One region of the Pseudorhodoplanes sinuspersici genome, then DNA from elsewhere that is predicted to be linked to it. Evidence: riboswitches for the same ligand, from Rfam matches in the RefSeq annotation. Region 1 holds a riboswitch; the other holds the start of a gene.
The links. Region 1 has a riboswitch for thiamine pyrophosphate ahead of CAK95_RS01900 (FAD-dependent oxidoreductase). Riboswitches for the same ligand answer to the same signal wherever they lie in the genome.
Positions count from the first base shown of each region.

Region 2: linked by a shared signal. The riboswitch ahead of thiD (bifunctional hydroxymethylpyrimidine kinase/phosphomethylpyrimidine kinase) and the one ahead of CAK95_RS01900 (FAD-dependent oxidoreductase) in region 1 are both predicted to bind thiamine pyrophosphate.

Region 1 is NZ_CP021112.1:392,643-398,314, reverse strand. Features, by position in the region: gene CAK95_RS01915 (thiamine phosphate synthase) at 1-47, opposite strand, end outside; gene CAK95_RS01910 (thiazole synthase) at 34-816, opposite strand; gene thiS (sulfur carrier protein ThiS) at 929-1,126, opposite strand; gene CAK95_RS01900 (FAD-dependent oxidoreductase) at 1,117-2,142, opposite strand; TPP riboswitch at 2,190-2,297, opposite strand; gene CAK95_RS01895 (alkaline phosphatase family protein) at 2,414-4,060, shown strand; gene CAK95_RS01890 (Bug family tripartite tricarboxylate transporter substrate binding protein) at 4,132-5,109, shown strand; gene CAK95_RS01885 (transporter substrate-binding domain-containing protein) at 5,202-5,672, opposite strand, start outside.
Region 2 is NZ_CP021112.1:3,680,100-3,685,771, forward strand. Features, by position in the region: gene CAK95_RS17835 (FAD-dependent oxidoreductase) at 1-577, opposite strand, end outside; gene CAK95_RS17840 (Bug family tripartite tricarboxylate transporter substrate binding protein) at 737-1,720, shown strand; TPP riboswitch at 1,773-1,885, shown strand; gene thiD (bifunctional hydroxymethylpyrimidine kinase/phosphomethylpyrimidine kinase) at 1,955-2,752, shown strand; gene CAK95_RS17850 (fumarylacetoacetate hydrolase family protein) at 2,798-3,652, opposite strand; gene CAK95_RS29295 (hypothetical protein) at 4,387-4,545, opposite strand; gene CAK95_RS17860 (DUF1236 domain-containing protein) at 4,900-5,672, opposite strand, start outside.

The DNA.
Region 1 (5,672 bases):
CAAGGAAGCGTATCGACGACAGGATAGAAGCGATCAGGATACGGCATGCCAGAACGGGGTCCCGATGACAGGAGTGGATGGAGAGGCGAAATCGCGCGCGCCCATCAGGCCCGCTTCATAGGCGATGCGGCCGCTTTCGACGCCGAGTTTGAACGCGCTCGCCATGTTGACCGGATCGGCCGCTTTCGCGACGGCGGTGTTGAGCAGCACGGCGTCATAGCCAAGCTCCATCGCATCGGCGGCATGCGACGGCGCGCCGAGCCCGGCATCGACAACGAGCGTGATGTCGGGCAGCCGTGCCCGCATGAGCTTCAGCGCGTCGCGATTGATCAGCCCGCGGGCGCTGCCGATCGGCGCCGCCCATGGCATCACCACGCGGCAGCCGGCATCGACCAGGCGCTGCGCGACGCCAAGATCCTCGGTCGTGTAGGGGAAGACCTCGAAGCCATCCTTAACGAGAATGTTTGCAGCTTCGACCAGTCCGACGACATCGGGCTGCAGCGTTTCGTCGTCGGCGATGACTTCCAGCTTGATCCACGATGTGCCGAACAATTCGCGCGCCATCTGCGCGGTGGTGACGGCTTCGCGCACCGAGCGGCAACCGGCGGTGTTCGGCAGCACGGCGACCTCGAGTTCGCGGATCAGCGACCAGAAGTTGTTGCCGGATTTGCCGCCCGCGGTTTCGCGGCGCAGGGCGACAGTGGCAATCTGCGCGCCCGAGGCGCGGATCGCCTCTTGCATGATCGCGGGCGAGGGATAGAGCGCCGTGCCGATCAGGAGGCGAGAGGAGAAGGTTTTGCCGTAGAGGGTCAGCATAATGGTCCTCGCATGCTGCCAACTTTCCGCTCGTCCCCGCGCAGGCGGGGGCCCAGGGTTTCACGCTGGATTCCCGCCTTCGCGGGAATGAGCGGGTGAAGAGGAAACATCATCATCCCCCTTGCCGTGGCGTGAGGATTTCGACCTCGTCGCCATCCTTCAGCGCGGTTTCGCCCCAGCGGGCGCGTTGCACGACCTCGTAATTCACGGCGACGACGAAATGCGTGCCCTCGAATTCCAGTTCACGCAGCAGGGCATCGACATGCGCGGCTGCGATATCCCTGCGTTCGCCATTGACGATCAATTGCATCGTATAACCTCGTTATCGATTGCGCCCCGCGCGACATAGGCCAGCGTCATTTCGGCAAGCGCCGGCGCGATGAGGAAGCCGTGGCGGTAAAGCCCGTTCACCGCGATCTGCGATCCTTCGATCGTGATGCGCGGCAGATTGTCGGGATAGGCCGGCCGCAAACCGCTGTCGAATTCGACGATGCGGGCTTCGGCAAAGGCCGGATGTACGGCATAGGCCATGCTGAGCAATTCCAGCGCCGAGCGCACGCTCATGCCGTTGTCTTCGCTTTCAAGCGAGGTCGCGCCGATCATGATGCGATTGTCGGCGCGCGGCACGACATAAAGCGGCCAGCGCGGATGCATCAGCCGCACCGGGCGCGACAGCGAGATTTCATTGGTCTCGACTATGATGGTTTCGCCCTTCACGCCGCGCAGGTTGCCCGCCGCTTCGGTTGCCACGTCTTCGCGCGCGGCAAGCCCACGGCAATCGATCACGAGGCCGTCGAGATCGCGCGGCTCGCAGGTGCTGTCGAACCGGATCGCGACGCCATGCGCGGTGAGCTGTTCATGCAGTGAAGGCAGCACGCGGCGCGGCTCGACATGGCCTTCCTCTGCAAAGAACAGCGCTTCGCGGAAGCGGCCGCCGAGCGCCGGCTCGAGTTCGCCGATGCGATTGTCGTGGATGCGCTCGTGATGGGCGGTCATGCGCGCGAAGCGCTCGAAATCGGTCCGGTCGCGCGGATGGGCGATGACTAATGAACCGTTAAAGACGGTGTCCGGCACGTGCTCGCGCCACAGGCTGAGCGAGCGGGCCCCCAGCCGCGTGATGATAGGTTCCGCCGCTTCCTGTTCGCACCACGGCGCCAGCATGCCGCCGGCATGCACGCTGGTGGATTGGGTAAGGTCGCGGCCGCTGCGCTCGTACACGGTGACCGGATGGCCCGCCTTGGCGAACAGCAGCGCCTGCCATGTGCCGCCAATGCCGGCACCGACGATGCTGACAGGCGTTTCGGATGGGGTGGAGGATCGCGCCATCGGATGTGATGACGGATATTGCGCCTGTTGGCGCGACGAATCGAACTTTGACTGCATATCCCTGTCCCTTCGCCGGCATGACCCGGATCAGGTTCAAAGGGTTACCGCATTATGCGGAATCTCAGCCCCTCTTCGGGACTCCCCTCGGAACGAGGCTAATGTAAGCGTATAGGCGCGGGTGTCAACGCGTGGGGACGTTAGCCATTGCCATTTCGCCGCGGCTCCCGCATTCCATGGGCAAGTTCCGCGAGACACGGGGAAGGGCCGCCGCTTGACACGTCACGTCAAAAACATCCTGTTCATCATGTGCGATCAGTTGCGCTTCGACTATCTGTCCTGCGCCGGCCATCCGACGCTCCGCACCCCGAACATCGATGCATTGGCGGCGCGCGGCGTGCGTTTTACCCGCGCCTATGTGCAATCGCCCGTGTGTGGAGCCTCGCGCATGAGCTTCTATACCGGCCGCTACGTGCAGTCGCATGGCGCCGCCTGGAACGGATTTCCGCTGAAGGTCGGCGAGATGACCATGGGCGATTATCTCCGCCCGCTCGGCGTTCAGACGGTGCTGGTCGGCAAGACGCATATGCAGCCGGACGCCGAAGGCATGGAGCGGCTCGGCATCGACCCGCAGTCGATCATCGGTGTGCGGGTGTCCGAATGCGGCTTCGATCCTTACGAGCGCGACGACGGATTGCACGGTATCGGTCCCGATGGTCGCTATGACCCGCGGCTGCCGCGCTACAATTCCTATCTCAACGACAAAGGCTATCCCGGCGACAATCCCTGGCACGACTACGCCAACGCGGCGCAGGGCAGCGATAATGAACTCGCATCCGGCTGGGCGATGCGGCATGCGCGCAAGCCCGCGCGCGTCGCCGAGGAGGATTCCGAGACGCCCTATATGACGCGCCGCGCCATGGACTTCATCACCGAGGCGGGAGACGCGCCGTGGTGCCTGCACCTGTCATACATCAAGCCGCACTGGCCCTATATCGCGCCACCGCCGTATAACGACATGTACAGCGCCGACGATGTCATTCCGGCGGTGAAGAACGAGGAGGAGCGCGCCGATCCGCACCCCGTCTATCGCGAATTCATGAATCATCTGGTCGGACGGAATTTTGCGCGCGAGGAGGTGCGGCGCGAGGTGATCCCGGTCTATATGGGCTTGATCCGGCAGATCGATGATCAGCTCGGCCTTCTGTTCGGCTTCATGCGCGAGCGTGGGCTGATGGACAACACGCTGATCGTTTTCACCTCCGATCACGGCGATTATCTCGGCGACCATTGGCTCGGCGAGAAGGACCTGTTTCACGAGCCGTCGGTGAAAATTCCGCTGATCGTCTACGATCCTTCGCGGTCTGCCGACGCGACGCGCGGATCAGTCTGCGATGTGCTGGTGGAATCGATCGATCTGTTGCCGACTTTCCTCGACAGCTTTGGCGCCGATCCGCAGGAGCAGTCGCACCGGCTGGAGGGGCGCTCGCTGCATCCATGGCTGCGAGGCGAACATCCGAAAGACTGGCGCGACATCGTTTTCAGCGAATACGATTATTCCATGCTGCCTGCCGCTATGAAGCTCGGCGTGGCACCGCGCGATGCACGGCTGTTCATGGCTGCCGACCGGCGCTGGAAATACGTCCACGCGGTCGGCTTCCGTCCGATGCTGTTCGATATGGAATCCGATCCTTGCGAGTACCGCGATCTTGGCGCCAACCCCGCTTATGCGCATGAGCGCGAGCGGCTGGCGGCGGCTTTGTCGGACTGGGCGTTGCGGCAATCGCAACGCACGACGATCTCCGAGCGCCAGATTCTCGCCGGGCGAGGAAAGTCGCAGCGACGCGGCATCCTGATCGGAGTCTGGGACGAAAGTGAGACTCCGCAGGACTTATGGAGTTCATATCGCGGTGGCGGATGATTTGCCGGTGTCGCCGACGTAGCATTGCGAAAAAGCCAAAACCGAGAATCAAGGCCGATTGGGAGGGCATCATGCATCGCCGCAAATTCGTGTTGTCGATCGCGCTCACGGGCGCTCTCGCCGCCACACATGGGATGCCCGCGCTCGCGCAGGTCGGGGAGCAGCCGATCCGCATCGTGTTTCCTTTCACTGCGGGCGGATCAGGCGATGCGCTCTCGCGGCTGATCGCGGACAAAATGCGTGCCGGGCTCAAGGCTCCGGTGATCGTCGAGAACCGGACCGGGGCGGGCGGGCGGCTGGGTGTGCAAGCGGTGAAGAATGCCGCGCCTGATGGCATGACCTTGTTGCTCGTGCCGATTGCGCCGGTCGCGGTCTATCAGCATGTCTACAAGTCGCTCGATTATGATCCGTTCACCGACCTCCAGCCGGTGGCGCAGCTCGGCACGTTCGATTTCGGCATCGCGGTCGGTCCGCATGTGCCAGCCAAGACGTTGAAGGAGTTGGTCGCCTGGGCCAAGGCCAACCCGAAGGAGGCCAATTACGGAACGCCCGCGGCCGGAACACTGCCGCATTTTCTCGGCGCGCTGTTCGGCCAGCGTGCCGGGCTCGATTTCCGGCACATCGCCTATAAAGGATCGGCAGCGGCTCTCACGGACATGATCGGCGGGCAAATTCCGATCGTGGTGACCACCAATTCCGATCTCGTCGAGATGCATAAGGGCGGCCGCATCCGCGTGCTCGCCACCTCGGACGCACAACGCTCGCAATTTCTGCCCGACATTCCGACCTTCCGCGAGGCTGGCTATGATCTGCAGGCGACCGGCTGGTACGGAGTTTTTGCGCCGGCCAAAACGCCGCCGGATGTCATCGAAAAGCTCAACAAGGTGATCGTTGAGGCGGTCAAGGCGCCCGACGTGCGCGAGCGCCTGCTTGCCTTCGGTTTGCAACCGACCGGGACGTCTGCAGCCGAGCTCGCAGTGATCATGAAGCGCGACTCTGCCTTTTGGGCACCGGCGGTGAAGGCGTCGGGGTTCACGCCGGAGAACTAGCCGCGGCCGATTTCAATACGGTCGCAGGAGCCCGCTGTCGTTGCACTAAACAATGCAGGTCTCTGCGTCCGTCCGTCAGCGCCGGCCTCGAGCTATTGTGCGGCAGCAACGTTGGCACCGCGCAAGCCGGCGCGGGAGACGGCTGCCTTCACAAGGCCTTGCGTCATCGCTTCATTGGCGAAGGTGCGGAGGAAGGGCAGGCCCTGGTCACGTCCCTTCGGAATCGCGATGGCGTGGCGCTCGAAGCCCCAGCGGCCATCCAGCACTTTCGAGCCGGGCACGGCATCGGACATTTCGAACAGCGTTGCCTTGTTGGTGGCATAGGCGTCGATCTTGCCTTCTCCCATCATCTCGATGCCTTGCTTCAGCGTGACGACGCGGACGACTTCGGCATTCTTCAGGTCGCGCGACAGCACGCCATCGGATGACGAACCTTGCGTGACGCCAACGCGCACGCCTTTGGTGTCGATGTCCGGTACATCGGCGATCTTTGAGTCTTTCGATACGAGATAGCCAAGCTCGATCTCGAGATAGGGCTGGCTGAAATCCATGATCTTCGCGCG
Region 2 (5,672 bases), 2.7 Mb from region 1:
GGCGGATGGTCGAACGTCCGCCGTCGCAGCCGACCAGATACGCGCCTGTGATCGTGAAGGTCTCGCCACTGTCAAGGTCTCGCGCGGTCGCGACGACACCCGTCTCGTCCTGCACGAAATCTTCGATCTCGGTCCGGTTCAGAATGCGAATGTTTGGCTGCGCCGCGGCATGTTCGAACAGGACAGGCTCGAGATAGATCTGGTTGATCCGGTGCGGCGGCTCTGCCGTCGGCCACCAGGTATCTGGCCCACCTTTGGCCGTGTAGCGTTCGTTGCGCGCGGGGATGGGAATACGCGCCATCTCGATCCCGGTCGATGTCGTACGATACGATGCATCATTCGGGTAGTCGGCGGGCAGGCCTGCATTGCGCACTTTCTCCACGAGTCCGAGACGGCGGAACACTTCCATGGTCCGCGCTGAGACGTGGTTGCATTTCACGCTTGGTGGTTCGCCCGGGTAACGTGTCTCGGCGACAATGACGTCGATGCCGCGCCAGGCCAGATCCATGGCGAGTGTCATTCCAACGGGGCCGGCGCCGACAATGATGACACGGGCCTGAAGTTTGCTGTGCTGCATGGGCTCTTACGCTATGTTTCCTCGAGCATGATTGTTGTTTTTTACCTGAATATCAGGCTGATTTCATTCTTGCAGATTTAGTTGTGATGCACAACAATAGCGTTCTGCAATCGTAATGCAGGCACATAAGCGAATAACAAGAATGATGGTGGGAGGAAGATGATGGGCAGACTCGCGCAATTGTTTGTCGTGGCTGCGATTGCTCAAATGAGCATAATTGGCGTCGCGCAGTCTCAGGCGAATTATCCCAACCGGCCGATCCGGCTCGTTGTCACTTTCCCGCCGGGCGGCAGCACCGACACCCTTGCCCGCGCCATGCAGCCGCATCTGGAAAAGAGTTTGGGGCAGCCGATCGTCATCGACAACAGGCCCGGGGCGGGCGGTGACATTGGCGTCGATGCCGTCGCCAAGGCGGCACCCGATGGCCACACCATCGGCATCGGTGCGGCGGGCGCGCTCTCGGTGAATATCAGCCTCAAGGACAAGATGCCCTACGATCCGCAAAAGGATCTGGCGCCGATCACGCTGCTGACGGCCATCCCCTTTGTGATGGTGGCTGGCCCGGGCTTTCAGGGCAAGTCGCTGGCCGATGTTGTGAAGATGGCAAAGGCGGGCGAGGGGAAACTTGCGATTGGCCATGGTGGCAACGGCACGGCCATGCATCTGTCGTCCGAACTGTTCAATCATCTGACTGCAGCAAAAATCCCGCTCGTGCCTTACAAGGGCTCTGGTCCGGCAACCCAGGATGTCGTGGCCGGTCACATCCCGCTGGCCATCGTCGATGTGCCGTCCTCCCAGGCGATGATCAAGGAGGGGAAGATCCGGGTGCTCGGCGTGACCAGTCTCAAGCGCGACAGCCATCTGCCGGATGCGCCGACCTTCATCGAAGGCGGTATCAAGGACTATGAATCGATCGGCTGGTTCGGTCTGATCGCGCCGGCCGGCACACCGCCCGACATCATCAAGAAGCTGAATGAGGCGTTCGTTGCCGCCATGAACGATCCCGTGGTGAAGGAGCGCATCTATCAGGGCGGGGCGGAGGCGCGGCCGACGACGCCGCAGGAATTCGGGGCCTTCATCAAGAGCGAAACCGACAAATGGGGCGCCATCATCAAGGCCGCCGGCGTCAAGCTTTCGAACTGATCCAGCCATGATATGCGCAGCTTGCATTGGAGGATTTAGCGGCTAAAGATCGTGCGATCTCATGGGGTGCGCGGCGGATCGGCCGCCGTGCTGAGAGGCCATCCGGCCAACCCATCGAACCTGATCCGGGTCATGCCGGCGGAGGGAGTGAGAGATGCACGCGCCACAGAGCGACCTGCCCGACATTGCTGCCGATACGTTGGAGCGTTTGCGCGCGTGGGCAAAGGTTTCCTCATGACGCCGATTGCCGTCACCATTGCAGGGTCGGATTCCGGGGGCGGCGCCGGCATTCAGGCCGACCTGAAAACCTTCTCGGCGCTCGGCGTCTATGGTGCTTCCGTCATTGCTGCCTTGACGGCGCAGAACACCAGGGGCGTGACGGGCATTCATGACGTGCCACCGGATTTCGTCACGGCGCAGATCGATGCGGTGTTCTCCGATCTCGATGTCGGTGCGGTCAAGATCGGCATGCTGTCCAATCCTGGCGTGATCCATGCCGTTGCTGACGGGCTTGTCCGATTCGCACAGGAGAAGGTGGTACTCGATCCGGTGATGATCGCGGCGTCCGGCGATCGCTTGCTGGCGGGAGAGGCGATCCAGGTGTTGCGCGAGGTGCTGATCCCGAAGGCAATGGTGATCACGCCCAATCTGCCGGAAGCTGCGGCCTTGCTTGAAGCACCGATGGCGCAGAACGAAAGCGAGATGCGCGAGCAGGGCGAAAAGCTGTTGGCCATGGGCGCGCGTGCTGTGCTGATGAAGGGTGGCCACGCCTCGGGGCCGGAGAGCGTCGATCTCTTGATCGAGCCAACTTCTGTCGCGCGTCTTGCCGCCGAGCGGTTCGAGACGCAGAACACACATGGCACCGGCTGCACCTTGTCGTCGGCAATTGCGGCAGGGCTTGCCAAGGGTTTGCCGCTCGCTGACGCCGTGCGCGAGGCCAAGGCCTATATCACCGCCGCGATCAAGGCGTCCGATCAGCTCACCATCGGCCATGGCCACGGACCGGTGCATCATTTTCATGCGTGGTGGTGAAACCTCTCCCCGCTGAAGCGGGGAGAGGCGAAGGAAGCGCGCCGCTTACTTCTTCAATTCCACCAGCTTCTGCTTCTGTTCGCCAAGCCCTTCGATGCCGAGCGTGACGACATCGCCGGCCTGCAGGAATTTCGGCTCCGGCTTCATGCCGAGCGCGACGCCGGGCGGGGTGCCGGTGACGATAATGTCGCCGGGCTCCATGACGAAGAATTGCGAGCAATACCAGACAAGGTGTTCGACACCGAAGATCATCGTTTTGGTGTTGCCGGTCTGGCGGCGTTCGCCATTGACGTCGAGCCACATGTCGAGGTTCTGCGGGTCCTTGATCTCGTCTTTGGTCACGAACCACGGGCCGATCGGGCCGAAGGTCTCACAGCCCTTGCCCTTGTTCCACTGGCCGCCGGAGCGGTCGATCTGGAAAGAGCGCTCCGACACGTCGTTGGACACGAAATAGCCCGCGACAGCGCTCATCGCCTTGCCCTTGTCGAGATAGCGCGCGCGCTTGCCGATGACGATGCCGAGCTCGACCTCGTAATCCATCTTGGTGGATTCTTTCGGGATCACGGTGTTGTCGTTCGGTCCGCAGATCGAGGTCGGCGCCTTGTTGAAGATGATCGGCTCCTTCGGGATCGGCATGCCGGCTTCGGCGGCGTGATCGGAATAGTTCAGGCCGATGGCGATGAAGTTGCGCACATGGCCGATGCAGGCGCCGAGCCGCGGCTTGCCGGGCACAACCTTGAGCCGGTTGATATTCGCCTTCTTGATCTTGGCGAGGCCGCCGTCGGCCAGCATGGCGCCGTCGATGTCAGGCACGATGCGCGACAGGTCGCGGATTTTACCCTCGGCATCGATGATGCCGGGTTTCTCGCGGCCCGCCGGGCCGTAACGCACGAGCTTCATGTTTCCCCCAAAAGGTTTGAATGCGCGGACTATGCGTCGGGAGAGGGGCGAGGAGCAAGACGTTAGACATGCGTCATCGCCCCTGTTGTTTAGCGGCGCGGGGTACGCCGTCGTCCAAACCGCCGCTTGATGCCCTTCAAATGAAGGGCGCGCGGAACGCCGGGCTCTCAGCCTGCCCGCGGCCCCATGCGCAAGTGTGAGTAAAGCGCATGAGATTGGTCGCACCACGAACCGCCGAAAAGCTTCGGCGTTCCGCGCGCGGTGTTTGAGGCTTACTCTGCGACAACCCCGGAGGACAGACACCGTGGACCGGACGACACCGGGCGGCTCTTCTTGTTATCCTCCGCTGGTGACCCACGGCCGGTGAGCCGGATCATCGCAGCTTGGGCCTCCGCTGCATGCGATACGTCCTTCGCACCCAACGGCCACCGCACCGCGTCTCACGACGCTCATGAAACGCCCCTTCAGCGGGACAGGATTTAGGAAAAAAATCATATACTGGGGAGGATGTCAAGTGTTAATCCGGCCCCATCCTTCGAGACGCATTGCTTCGCAATGCTCCTCAGGATGAGGCCGGTAAATAGCTGTCGTCCCCGCGAAAGCGGGGATCCATACGCCGTGACATTTCGATCGTGGTTGCTCTTCGTCACAACCAATAAGCAGAGGTGGTTATAGGTCCCCGCCTGCGCGGCGACGACAGAGCTATTGTGTGGAGCTTGCCGAGCTACGCCGTGTCACGGCTCATCGGTGAGTTCGAGATACTTTTTGTAAAAAGGCATGCCCTTGCTGTCGTCGCGATCTGAATCCCATCTCACAAAGCAGATGTCGCCGTATTCCTTGATCACGGTTCCGGCATCGTTCTTCGACTTTGGAAATGCCGCATTCTTCCGCACGCGCGCCCCGATGCGGATTCGAGGATCATGGAGGGAGGGAGCCGGCTTCGGCTTTGACGGCGGTCGAGCCTCCGCGGCCTTTCGGTCAAGCTCCTTCTGACGCTTGGCAAGAAGTCGTCTTAGTCTTTCATTGATCGTAAAGCACGGCATCGCTCAGGACACATTGCTGATGAGGTTGCTGCAGCACGTGCTTCTACACACCTGAGTTGTTCTTGCTTCTACACAGATGCGTTATTTTTGGTCTTGCTTCTACACAGCTGCGTTATTTTCGGCTCGTGGCGCCGCCGATGAAGCGGCGCAGCCGGGGCGGCTGGATGGCCACCCCGCTCTCAATTCGGCTGATATAAACCCAGCCTAACGGATCACCTCGATGACGCGGCGTTCTGCCGGGTCGACCAGGAAGATGTCGCGATCGCGAACGATGTACCGGTAGCTGCGAATTTCCGGCACCTCGGTATAGACCGTGTCAGGGAAGCTTTCGATCTCGACGGTCTCCGGCAGTTCGTCGCCGACCACGATCTCACGATCCATCGTGGTGACCTGACCGCCGCTGCCGGTCGTGCGCCGCTCGGTCGCGCCGCGGCGGATTACGTCACGCTGCTTGTCCGTCAGGGTCAGCTTGCTGCGCGAGACGGACGCCGCCCGGCCACTGCGACGGCGCTGGTCGATCACCGTCACGATCTTTTTCGTGCGCGGCTCGACAATGACGATCTCGTCCTCCACCAGCACGAAGCTGTAGCCCCGATACTGCGGATAGACTGCGACGATCGCCGGCGTCACCGGATAGAGGCGAACAGAGGCGGGAACGGCTGTGCCCACAGACACCGAGAAATTCACGTTGCGAACAGGTTGGACATTAGCTTGCCGGATCGAGGTTGAAATCCGCGTGCGCTCCTGCTCGGTCGGCTGCGCCGCTTGCCGGTTGCTGTCGCCGGAACGTGCGCTGTCACGGGCGCTCTCGCCTGTTCGATTCTGCGGTGACCGTGCGTCGTCCTGCTGTCTCTGCCGATCGGGGGCAGCGCGCTGCTGTGTGCGATCGGTGTCGCGCGACTGGGTTCGCTGATTGTTTCGCATGCGCTCTGTGTCGCGCGATTGCATCTGCTGTTTACCAGGACCGCGATCCACGT